Regions from separate parts of the Streptomyces doebereineriae genome, predicted to be linked through region 1. Evidence: riboswitches for the same ligand, from Rfam matches in the RefSeq annotation. Region 1 holds a riboswitch; the other holds the start of a gene.
The links. Region 1 has a riboswitch for cyclic di-AMP ahead of RNB18_RS24525 (M23 family metallopeptidase). Riboswitches for the same ligand answer to the same signal wherever they lie in the genome.
Positions count from the first base shown of each region.

Region 1 (4,600 bases):
CCTGGACGGCCTGGCCGTCCAACTGACGTCCTACGCGGGCGCGGTGCCCAGGTCCCGGGCCCAGGCGTGGGTGGACGAGGCCCTGGCCCGCGAACTCGGGCTGGACGGCACGGGATCCGCATAGCGGTGGCAGGGCGAAATCCGCCCGGCCCCGGCCACGCGCACAGCTCAAGCCACCGAAGCGATCCGGGTCTTGATGTCGTCCGGCGACAGCACGCCCTTGGCCGTCACGTGGTCCCCGGAGGACTCCCCCCGCAGCCGACGCCCGATCCACGGCACCAGATACTCCCGGGCCCAGTGGACGTCGTCCCGTCGCACGTCCAGCGGACCTCGCGGCGGAAGCGGCGGCCACTGCTGGTCCGGGTCGGCCGGGACCTCGAGACCGAGGACCTGACCCGCGCGGAGGGCCACACGCGTGTGCCCCTCCGGGGAGAGGTGCAGCCGGTCGCCGTCCCAGGCCCGCCGGTCCTGAATGGTCTTCAGGGACCACAGGTCGAGCACCGGACATCCGTACCGGTCGGCGACGGCCCGCACATGTCCGTTGTACGTGGCGATCTTGCCCCGCAGATGCTTGAGCACGGGAACGCCACGCGTGTCGAAGCCGGTCGTCACCATGACCGTGCCGCACGCCTCGGTGAGCCGGGCGATCGCCCGCTCGAAGCGCTCGGCGACCTCGTCGGGGTCGGTTCCGGGCCGGATGATGTCGTTGCCGCCGGCGCAGAACGACACCAGGTCCGGTGCCAGTTCGACGGCCTGCGGAAGCTGGTCCTCGACGATCTGGTCGAGCAGCTTCCCGCGTACGGCGAGATTGCTGTACCTGAAATCGCCCTCGGGCCGCCGGTCCGCGAGAAGTACCGCGAACCGGTCGGCCCATCCGACGAACGCCCCGTCGGGGCCGGGGTCGCCGACGCCCTCGGTGAAGCTGTCCCCCACCGCCACGTACGACCCGATCACTGAACTGCTGTCATCCTTCGAATCGTCTGCCACAGCCGTTCATGATTCACCTTCGAATGTGACCTACGCGACCGTAGGAAGGGCTTGACGGGCGGTGAGATAAGCCACTCCTAAAGTGTTCACCAAACAAGGAATAGGTCTCTCATCGGGAACGTTGACGCTGCGACCGCCATACCCTGAAGTCGCTGATACGGAAGTGGCTCCACGTGGTCCGGAACGCGAAGTGCCCAGTCGTATAAGGCTCCGGGTCGTTGTAGTCGAAGACGAGTCGCCCGTTGTTCCACCACTGCACCTTGGAGCCGTCGGAGACGATCCGCACCCGGTTCGGCTCGTTCGCGGTGAGCAGCGGCTCGGTGTAGTCGTAGATCAGCGGTCGCACACCGGGCTCCCCGACGTATCGGCGCAGCCGTGTCGTGGTGTTGTAGTTGGCGCCGTAGCCCGAGTAGTACGTCTTCAGGTAGTCGTACTCCGCGAGCGCCCCGCCCCGCCGGGTGGCGAAGAGGTCGTCGGGGGACCGGACGTCGACCGCGTTCCAGAAATTGTTCAGGTCGGACACCCGGTCGTTGGCCCCGCCCGCGGAGACGGGTGTGGCGGTGTACTCCAGGACGTACGGCCCTTCGAGTGGCTGCCTGAACCAGATCGTCGCGCCCGCGGGCACGTCGACCTCCAACACCCCGCGCTGCGCGGTGACCGTGCCGCCCTGCTCCAGTTCGACGGCCCAGCGACCGAGGCCGTGGCGGAAGTCGTCGTGGGCGATGAGGCGACGGTGGCGGGGCGAGGCGCTCGCGGTGACCGCGGGGGCGAGGGCGGCCAGGGCGGTGCCGGCGGCGAGGGCTCCGAAGGCTCTACGGGTGGTCGTCATGCGAGAGCGTTCCTTCCGGGGACGGCCCGGGCGCACGAGGGGTCTCGGAGCCCAGGCGACAGTCGGGGTACGTGGATTGCAGAGAGTGGGTCGCCGGACACAGTGACCTCCCACAGTCTAGAAAGCGCTTGCCCCACTACGGAGTTCACTCTGTCCCCACCCTCCCCCGCCTGTCGACGCCCTGAGCGCGCCTGCCACAAGAACGCAATGAAGTGATCATGAAGGCGCGGACCGGCTCAGACCGGGAACACCGAAGGCCGGACCCGGGGATCGGGGTCCGGCCTTCGGTGGCACAGGGGGGCGTTGTCAGCCGACGGCGACACCCTTCGAACGGAGGTAGGCGACCGGGTCCACGTCGGAGCCGTAGTCCGGCGTGGTGCGGATCTCGAAGTGCAGGTGCGGGCCGGTGACATTGCCGGTCGCGCCGGACAGGCCGATCTGCTGACCCTCGGTCACGGCCTGTCCGGCCGAGACGGAGAGCTGCGACAGGTGGGCGTACTGCGCGTAGTAGCCGTCGTTGAGCTTGATGACGACCTGGTTGCCGTAGGCGCCGCCCCAGCCCGCGGAGACGACCGTGCCCGCGGCCACGGCCTTGAGCGAGGTGCCGGTCGGGACGACGAAGTCGACGCCGGTGTGGTAGCCGCTGGACCACATGCTGCCCGCCACGCGGTAACCGGTGCCGATGGTGGCGCCGGTGACCGGAAGGGTGTAGCCACTGGAGCTGGTGGTGGCGGAGCTCTGGGTGGCGGCCGTCGAGTTCGAGGACGACTTCGACGCCGCCTTCTCCGTCTTCTTCGCCTTCGAGGAGGACGAGGAAGCGGAGGACTCGGTCTTCGTGGTGCTCGTCCTGGCCTTCTTGCCGATCGAGAGCTTCAGACCGGGGTGGATCAGCGACGGGTCGTCTCCGATGGCCGAGCGGTTGTCGGCGTAGAGCTTCTTCCAGCCACCGCTGACGTTCTGCTCATCGGCGATCTTCGAAAGATAGTCGCCGACGCGCACCGAATAGGTGCGCACAGTCGAGGTCTTCGCGGCCGTCTTTTCAGCGGACTTCTGCGCGACCGGAAGCGACTGAACGGCCTTTTCCGACACGGACTGGGGGGTGGCGGCGTGAGCGCCGGTGGCCCCCATGAACGGGAGTGCGAGAGCGGCGCCTCCGGTTCCGGCAACGGCTATCGAGCGGGTGAAGCGCTGGGACTTCGGACGGCGGTGCTTACCCTTCGCGGGCATGGTGAATTCCTCTCCGGCGCCTGCGAGGTGAGCTGTCGGGTGCGAGCTGGAGATGCCCGGCCGCGTCGAGACGCGACTTAACCCCAAGCCGTTCCGGAGACCGGAACAGGCGAAACTACCTGTGGGTCCCCCGCTCCTGCCGTGCACGGGTGAGTGAGTGAGCGGAATCCGTTCGGCGGCAGGATTGGGCGTCCGACCGGATCGGTGGCGAACGTAAGCGAACAAGACGCAAAGGGACAAGTGAGAGGTTCCCTGTGTATGCGTTCCTGTTGATCCCTTAAGAGAATTACCGGTCACGCTGCGTGGATCGGGCGCCCATTACCCGGCCTGAATCCCCTTGTAGAACCTGCGAATTACGTGAACATGACGGGCGACACACCGTCACGGATATGACGCTCCTCACGTCACGAATTCACAGGAACCCTGATTCCGGAAGGAGTTGGAAGGAAGCTATTAATTCGGACAGAAGCCCTAGATGCGACGCAGTCGGATAACCGTCGCATCGAGGTCGCCGCGCAAACCGGTACGAAGTCCGTGATGCAGCAATACGGCCCCTCGGTGCACTTCGCCCGTTTCGGGGCATTCGTACGACGCCGTCGGGTCGAGTCCACGCAGCCGCAACGCCGGGACCGGCTCGCCGTACTGCTGCGCCTGGAGCCAGGCGAGGACGACGGACTCGCCCCCGAGGACGTACTGCACCGCACTCAGGCCGCCCCGCGGAGGCCTCAGCCGGTAGAGGTCGCCGCGCTGCACCAAGGGCCGGATCTCCTTGTAGAGAGCCACCCACCGCCCGGCCTCGGCGAGCTCCTCCTCGGTCCACTCCGCGAGGTCCCCGCCGACCCCGAGCACCCCGGCCATCGCGCTCACGAACCGGAACCGCAGCGAGCTCACCCGGTCGTTGAGCTGGGTATTGGGGCTGTCGGTGACCCAGGCGGCCATCACGCGCGCGGGGTGGATCTGACTGAAGCCGTACTGAATGGCCAGGCGGTCGAGCGGGTCGGTGTTGTCCGAGGTCCACACCTGGTCGGTGCGGCTGAGCACCCCGAGGTCGATCCTGCCGCCGCCACCCGAGCAGGACTCGAAGGCGACGCCCGGGTGGGCTTCCCGCAAGCGGTCCAAAAGGGCATAGAAGCCGCGTACATGGTCGACCCACAGACGCTGCGGATAAGGGTCGCCGGGCCAGCCCGCGTCCGTGAAGCAGCGGTTGAAGTCCCACTTCACATAGTCGATCGGGGCCGAGGAGAGCAAGGTGTCGAGCTGCCCCCACAGGTACTCCTGGACGTCCTCGCGCGCGAGGTTCAGCACGAGCTGATTGCGGAACTCCGTCCGCTTTCGTCCTGCTTGGTACTGCACCCAGTCCGGGTGGGCACGGTACAGCTCGCTGTCCGGGTTGATCATCTCCGGCTCGACCCAGATGCCGAACTGCATGCCGAGCCCGTGCACGTACTCACCGAGCGGCTTGAGGCCGTTCGGGAAGCGGTCGGGGTTGGGGGCCCAGTCGCCCAGCCCGGCCCGGTCACTGGTGCGGGCACCGAACCAGCCGTCGTCGACCACGAA
Region 1 is NZ_JAVREZ010000008.1:280,097-284,696, forward strand. Features, by position in the region: gene RNB18_RS24510 (TetR/AcrR family transcriptional regulator) at 1-124, shown strand, start outside; gene RNB18_RS24515 (SGNH/GDSL hydrolase family protein) at 169-954, opposite strand; gene RNB18_RS24520 (DUF6250 domain-containing protein) at 1,097-1,816, opposite strand; gene RNB18_RS24525 (M23 family metallopeptidase) at 2,123-3,043, opposite strand; cyclic di-AMP (ydaO/yuaA leader) riboswitch at 3,046-3,217, opposite strand; gene RNB18_RS24530 (alpha-galactosidase) at 3,515-4,600, opposite strand, start outside.

Region 2 (4,600 bases), on a different contig from region 1:
CGGCAAGCCCGCGCCCCGCGACGGTTCCCTGCCCGAGACGATCGGCGAGCAGCTGCGCGAGGTCGTCGAGGAAGAGGTCCCGGCACGCGCCCTGATGGCGGCCTACCGGCTTCCGCACGACGGCACACGCGCGTGCGACGCGGCCGACCTCGCCCTCACCGTCCTCGGCGGCGGCGAGTCCTCCCGCCTCTACAACCGGCTCGTACGGCGCGACCGTACGGCCGTCGCGGCCGGCTTCGGCCTGCTGCGCCTGGCCGGTGCGCCCTCCCTGGGCTGGCTCGACGTGAAGACCTCCGGGGACGTCGAGGTACCGGTCATCGAGGCCGCCATCGACGAGGAGCTCGCCCGGTTCGCCGAGGAGGGCCCCACGGCCGAGGAAATGGAGCGCGCCCAGGCCCAGTTGGAGCGCGAGTGGCTGGACCGGCTCGGCACCGTCGCGGGCCGCGCCGACGAACTGTGCCGCTACGCCGTCCTGTTCGGCGACCCGCAGCTCGCCCTGTCCGCCGTACAGCGCGTCCTGGAGGTGAGCGCCGAGGAGGTCCAGGCGGTCGCCAAGGCCAAGCTGCGCCCCGACAACCGCGCGGTGCTCGTCTACGAGCCCACCGCCCCGGCCGAGATCGCCCAGAGCGCCGAGGACGCCGAGGGCGCCGAAGACCCGGAGTCCGCGGCCACCGTGGAAGCCACCGACGAGAACGAGGAGGCGGCCAAGTGACCGAGCTCGCCGCGATGGATTTCCACCCGCAGCCGCAGGCGGGCGAGCCCAAGGTCTGGGCCTTCCCCGCCCCCGAGCGCGGGACGCTCGACAACGGCCTCACGCTCCTGCGCTGCCACCGCCCCGGCCAGCAGGTCGTCGCCGTCGAGGTGCTCCTGGACGCACCCCTGGACGCCGAGCCGGCCGGCCTGGACGGCGTCGCCACGATTATGGCGCGTGCCTTCTCCGAGGGCACCGACAAGCACTCCGCCGAGGAGTTCGCCGCCGAGTTGGAGCGCTGCGGCGCCACCCTCGACGCGCACGCGGACCACCCGGGCGTCCGCCTCAGCCTCGAAGTGCCTGTCTCGCGCCTCGCCAAGGCGCTCGGTCTGCTCGCCGACGCCCTCAGGGCGCCCGCGTTCGCGGACAGCGAGGTCGAGCGGCTCGTCCGCAACCGCCTGGACGAGATCCCGCACGAGCTGGCCAACCCGTCCCGCCGCGCCGCCAAGGAGCTCTCCCGGGAGCTCTTCCCGACCGACTCGCGCATGTCGCGCCCGCGCCAGGGCACCGAGGAGACGGTCGAGAACATCGACTCCGCGGCCGTGCGCGGCTTCTACGAGAAGCATGTGCGCCCCGCCACCGCGACCGCCGTGGTGGTCGGCGACCTCACCGGCATCGACCTGGACGCCCTGCTCGGCGACACCCTCGGTTCCTGGACCGGCTCCACGGGCCGGCCGCGGCCGGTGCCGCCGGTGACCGCCGACGACACCGGCCGGGTCGTCATCGTGGACCGCCCGGGCGCCGTCCAGACGCAGCTGCTGATCGGCCGCATCGGCGCCGACCGGCACGCACGCGTGTGGCCCGCGCAGGTGCTCGGCACGTACTGCCTCGGCGGCACCCTCACCTCCCGCTTGGACCGTGTCCTGCGCGAGGAGAAGGGCTACACCTACGGTGTGCGCTCGTTCGGGCAGGTCCTCAGGTCCGCCCCGGACGGTTCGGGCGCCGCGATGCTCGCCATCAGCGGCTCCGTCGACACCCCGAACACCGGTCCCGCCCTGGACGACCTGTGGAAGGTGCTGCGCACGCTCGCCGAAGGCGGCCTCACCGACGCCGAGCGCGATGTCGCCGTACAGAACCTCGTCGGTGTGGCGCCGCTCAAGTACGAGACCGCGGCGGCCGTGGCGAGCACGCTGGCCGACCAGGTCGAGCAGCACCTGCCGGACGACTACCAGGCGGCCCTGTACCAGCAGCTCGCCGCGACCGGCACCGTCGAGGCCACCGCGGCCGTCGTGAACGCCTTCCCGGTGGACCGGCTGGTGACGGTCCTGGTCGGCGACGCGGCCGCCATCAAGGAGCCCGTCGAGGCCCTCGGCATCGGCGAAGTCAAGGTCGTGACGGCCGAGTAGAGGCACCCGACCTCGGGGGCCCTGGTGACGCAAGCGCCACCAGGGCCCTCAGATGTCCGAATTGGGCAGGAGGTTGCCTGTCTGCCCTGTGGGATGCGCTACAAAACCCGTGATCCGTTTGGGGATTGAAAGTGGCCCCGCTTAGCGTCCTCTGGGCTGTCCGTCAGGCACTGCGCCGCGCCCGCGGCACCGGACAGTCATCGCCGAGTCCCCGCATGGCGCGAGCCAGGGGAGCCGGGGACCCACATCACGCGTCCCTGGGGTGAATCGGACGCCCGCGCGAGCCGCGAGGGAGTCCGTAGGAGACCTTCCTGCTCCGAACCCGTCAGCTAACCCGGTAGGCGAGAAGGAAGGAAAGGACCAGCCACCACATGGCGTTCACCTGCGCCACCGGGAAGCACCGTCGTCCCAGCCGCATGAAGCGCACCACCGCCCGCGCGGCGGGCGTCGCGGCCCTCGCCACCACCGGCGTCATCGGCACCATCGCCGCCCCCGCATTCGCCGCCGACAACTCCGTCGAGCAGACCGGCCTCATGCCCGTCGTCAGCGCCGGTGAGTCCCTCGCCGACCAGCTCGACGCCCAGGCCGCCGCCCAGGCGCAGGCCGCCGCGCAGAAGAAGGCGGCGGCGGAGGCCAAGCGCAAGGCCGAGGCGCGCGCCAAGGAGATACGCGAGGCCAAGGAGCGCGCAGCCCGCGAGGCCGAGCGCGAGCGCCTCAACCGCTTCGTCGTCCCGATCTCCGGCTCCTACGTCTCGACCGGCTACAAGACCGGCGGCTCCCTGTGGTCGTCCGGCAGCCACACCGGTGTCGACTTCCACGCCGCGAGCGGCACTTCCGTGCACGCGGTCGGCCGCGGCACCGTCGTGGAGGCCGGCTGGGGCGGGTCGTACGGCAACGAGATCGTGATCAGGATGGCCGACGGCACGTACACCCAGTACGGCCACCTGTCGTCCATCGGCGTCTCGGTCGGCCAGTCGGTCACCCCGGGCCAGCAGATCGGACTGTCCGGCGCGACCGGCAACGTCACCGGGCCGCACCTGCACTTCGAGGCGCGCACCACCGCCGAGTACGGCTCGGACATCGACCCCGTCGCCTACCTGCGCTCGCACGGCGTGAACGTCTGACGACCCACCGCGCGATCTCCGCGAGGCCCCGGCTCCCCCGAGCCGGGGTTTCGTCGTTTCCGCCGCCCCGTTGTCCAAAAAATATCCTCGGATTCCGGTCCGCCGTCGGAAATTCCCGTTCATTGCAATAGAGTCACTGAACACACGTCAATCGGCGACGTTTCACGGGGATTAAGACGGAGGTCGGACATGCGTATTCCGGCGCACTCGGTATGCACGGCGATCCGGGACGACATCGTCGCCGGTGTCTACGAGCGCGGCAGCCGACTCACCGAGGAACTGCTCGCCCGCCGCTACGGAGTCTCCCGTGTCCCGGTCCGGGAAGCCCTGCGCACGCTGGAGGCCGAGGGCTTCGTGGTGACGCGGCGGCACGCGGGCGCGTGCGTGGCAGAGCCGACCGAGCAGGAGGGCGCCGACCTCCTGGAGATGCGGATGCTCCTCGAGCCGCTCGGCGCCTCCCGGGCCGCCCAGCGCCGCACCGAGGCCCATCTGAAGGTGCTGCGCGGCCTGGTCCGGCTGGGCCAGGAACGGGCCAGGAGGGGCAACAGCGAGGATCTGCGCTCCCTGGGGGGCTGGTTCCACGAGACGCTCGCCCAGGCCTCCGGCAGTCCCGCGCTGACCTCGATGCTGACCCAGCTGCGGCACAAGATCGCCTGGATGTACGTCGTGGACGCGCCGGCCAACCCCGCGGAGTCCTGGGCCGAGCACGGCGCGATCGTGGACGCGGTGGCGCGCGGGGACGGCGAGCGCGCGCGGGCGATCACGGCACTGCACACCGAGCGCTCGGGCGCCGTTCACCGGCTGAGGTTCACCTCCGGGCAGGACCGCGCGGACCGTGTGAGGACCTCGCAACATCCTGTAAACGTGACAGGCCTGCAGCATTAACACGGGCGCCGTATACAAAGAGAGGGTAATTCGAAGGGGAGTATTCCTGCTGCCCGAAAAAGGGAAATGCGAAGGGCCCGCCCGGTAATTCGGACGAGCCCCTCGATGCTTTTAAGGCACCTTCCCTCAGACGGTCTCGGGAAGCTCCTCGAGCCCCTCGGCGACCAGCTTCGCGAGGCGGTCGAGGGCCGCGTCCGCACCCTCGGCGTCGGAAGCGAGGACGATCTCCTCGCCGCCCTGCGCACCCAGGCCGAGAACGGCCAGCATGGAGGCCGCGTTGACGGGGTTGCCGTCGGCCTTGGCGATCGTCACCGGGATACCTGCGGCCGTGGTGGCCCGGACGAAGATGGAAGCGGGGCGGGCGTGAAGGCCCTCGGCCCAGCCGACGTTGACGCGGCGCTCAGCCATGTGATGCTGCCCTTCGGTGTTCAGGGTTGTCTAGACCAGTTTCCCACACGTGAAGCGCCTCCGGACAGGACCTGAAGTCCCTCCGG
Region 2 is NZ_JAVREZ010000006.1:72,615-77,214, forward strand. Features, by position in the region: gene RNB18_RS19040 (M16 family metallopeptidase) at 1-712, shown strand, start outside; gene RNB18_RS19045 (M16 family metallopeptidase) at 709-2,097, shown strand; cyclic di-AMP (ydaO/yuaA leader) riboswitch at 2,289-2,455, shown strand; gene RNB18_RS19050 (M23 family metallopeptidase) at 2,469-3,221, shown strand; gene RNB18_RS19055 (GntR family transcriptional regulator) at 3,411-4,106, shown strand; gene RNB18_RS19060 (HPr family phosphocarrier protein) at 4,233-4,514, opposite strand.
Region 2: it holds a riboswitch for cyclic di-AMP, as region 1 does, so the genes downstream of both, RNB18_RS19050 (M23 family metallopeptidase) here and RNB18_RS24525 (M23 family metallopeptidase) in region 1, are expected to answer to the same signal.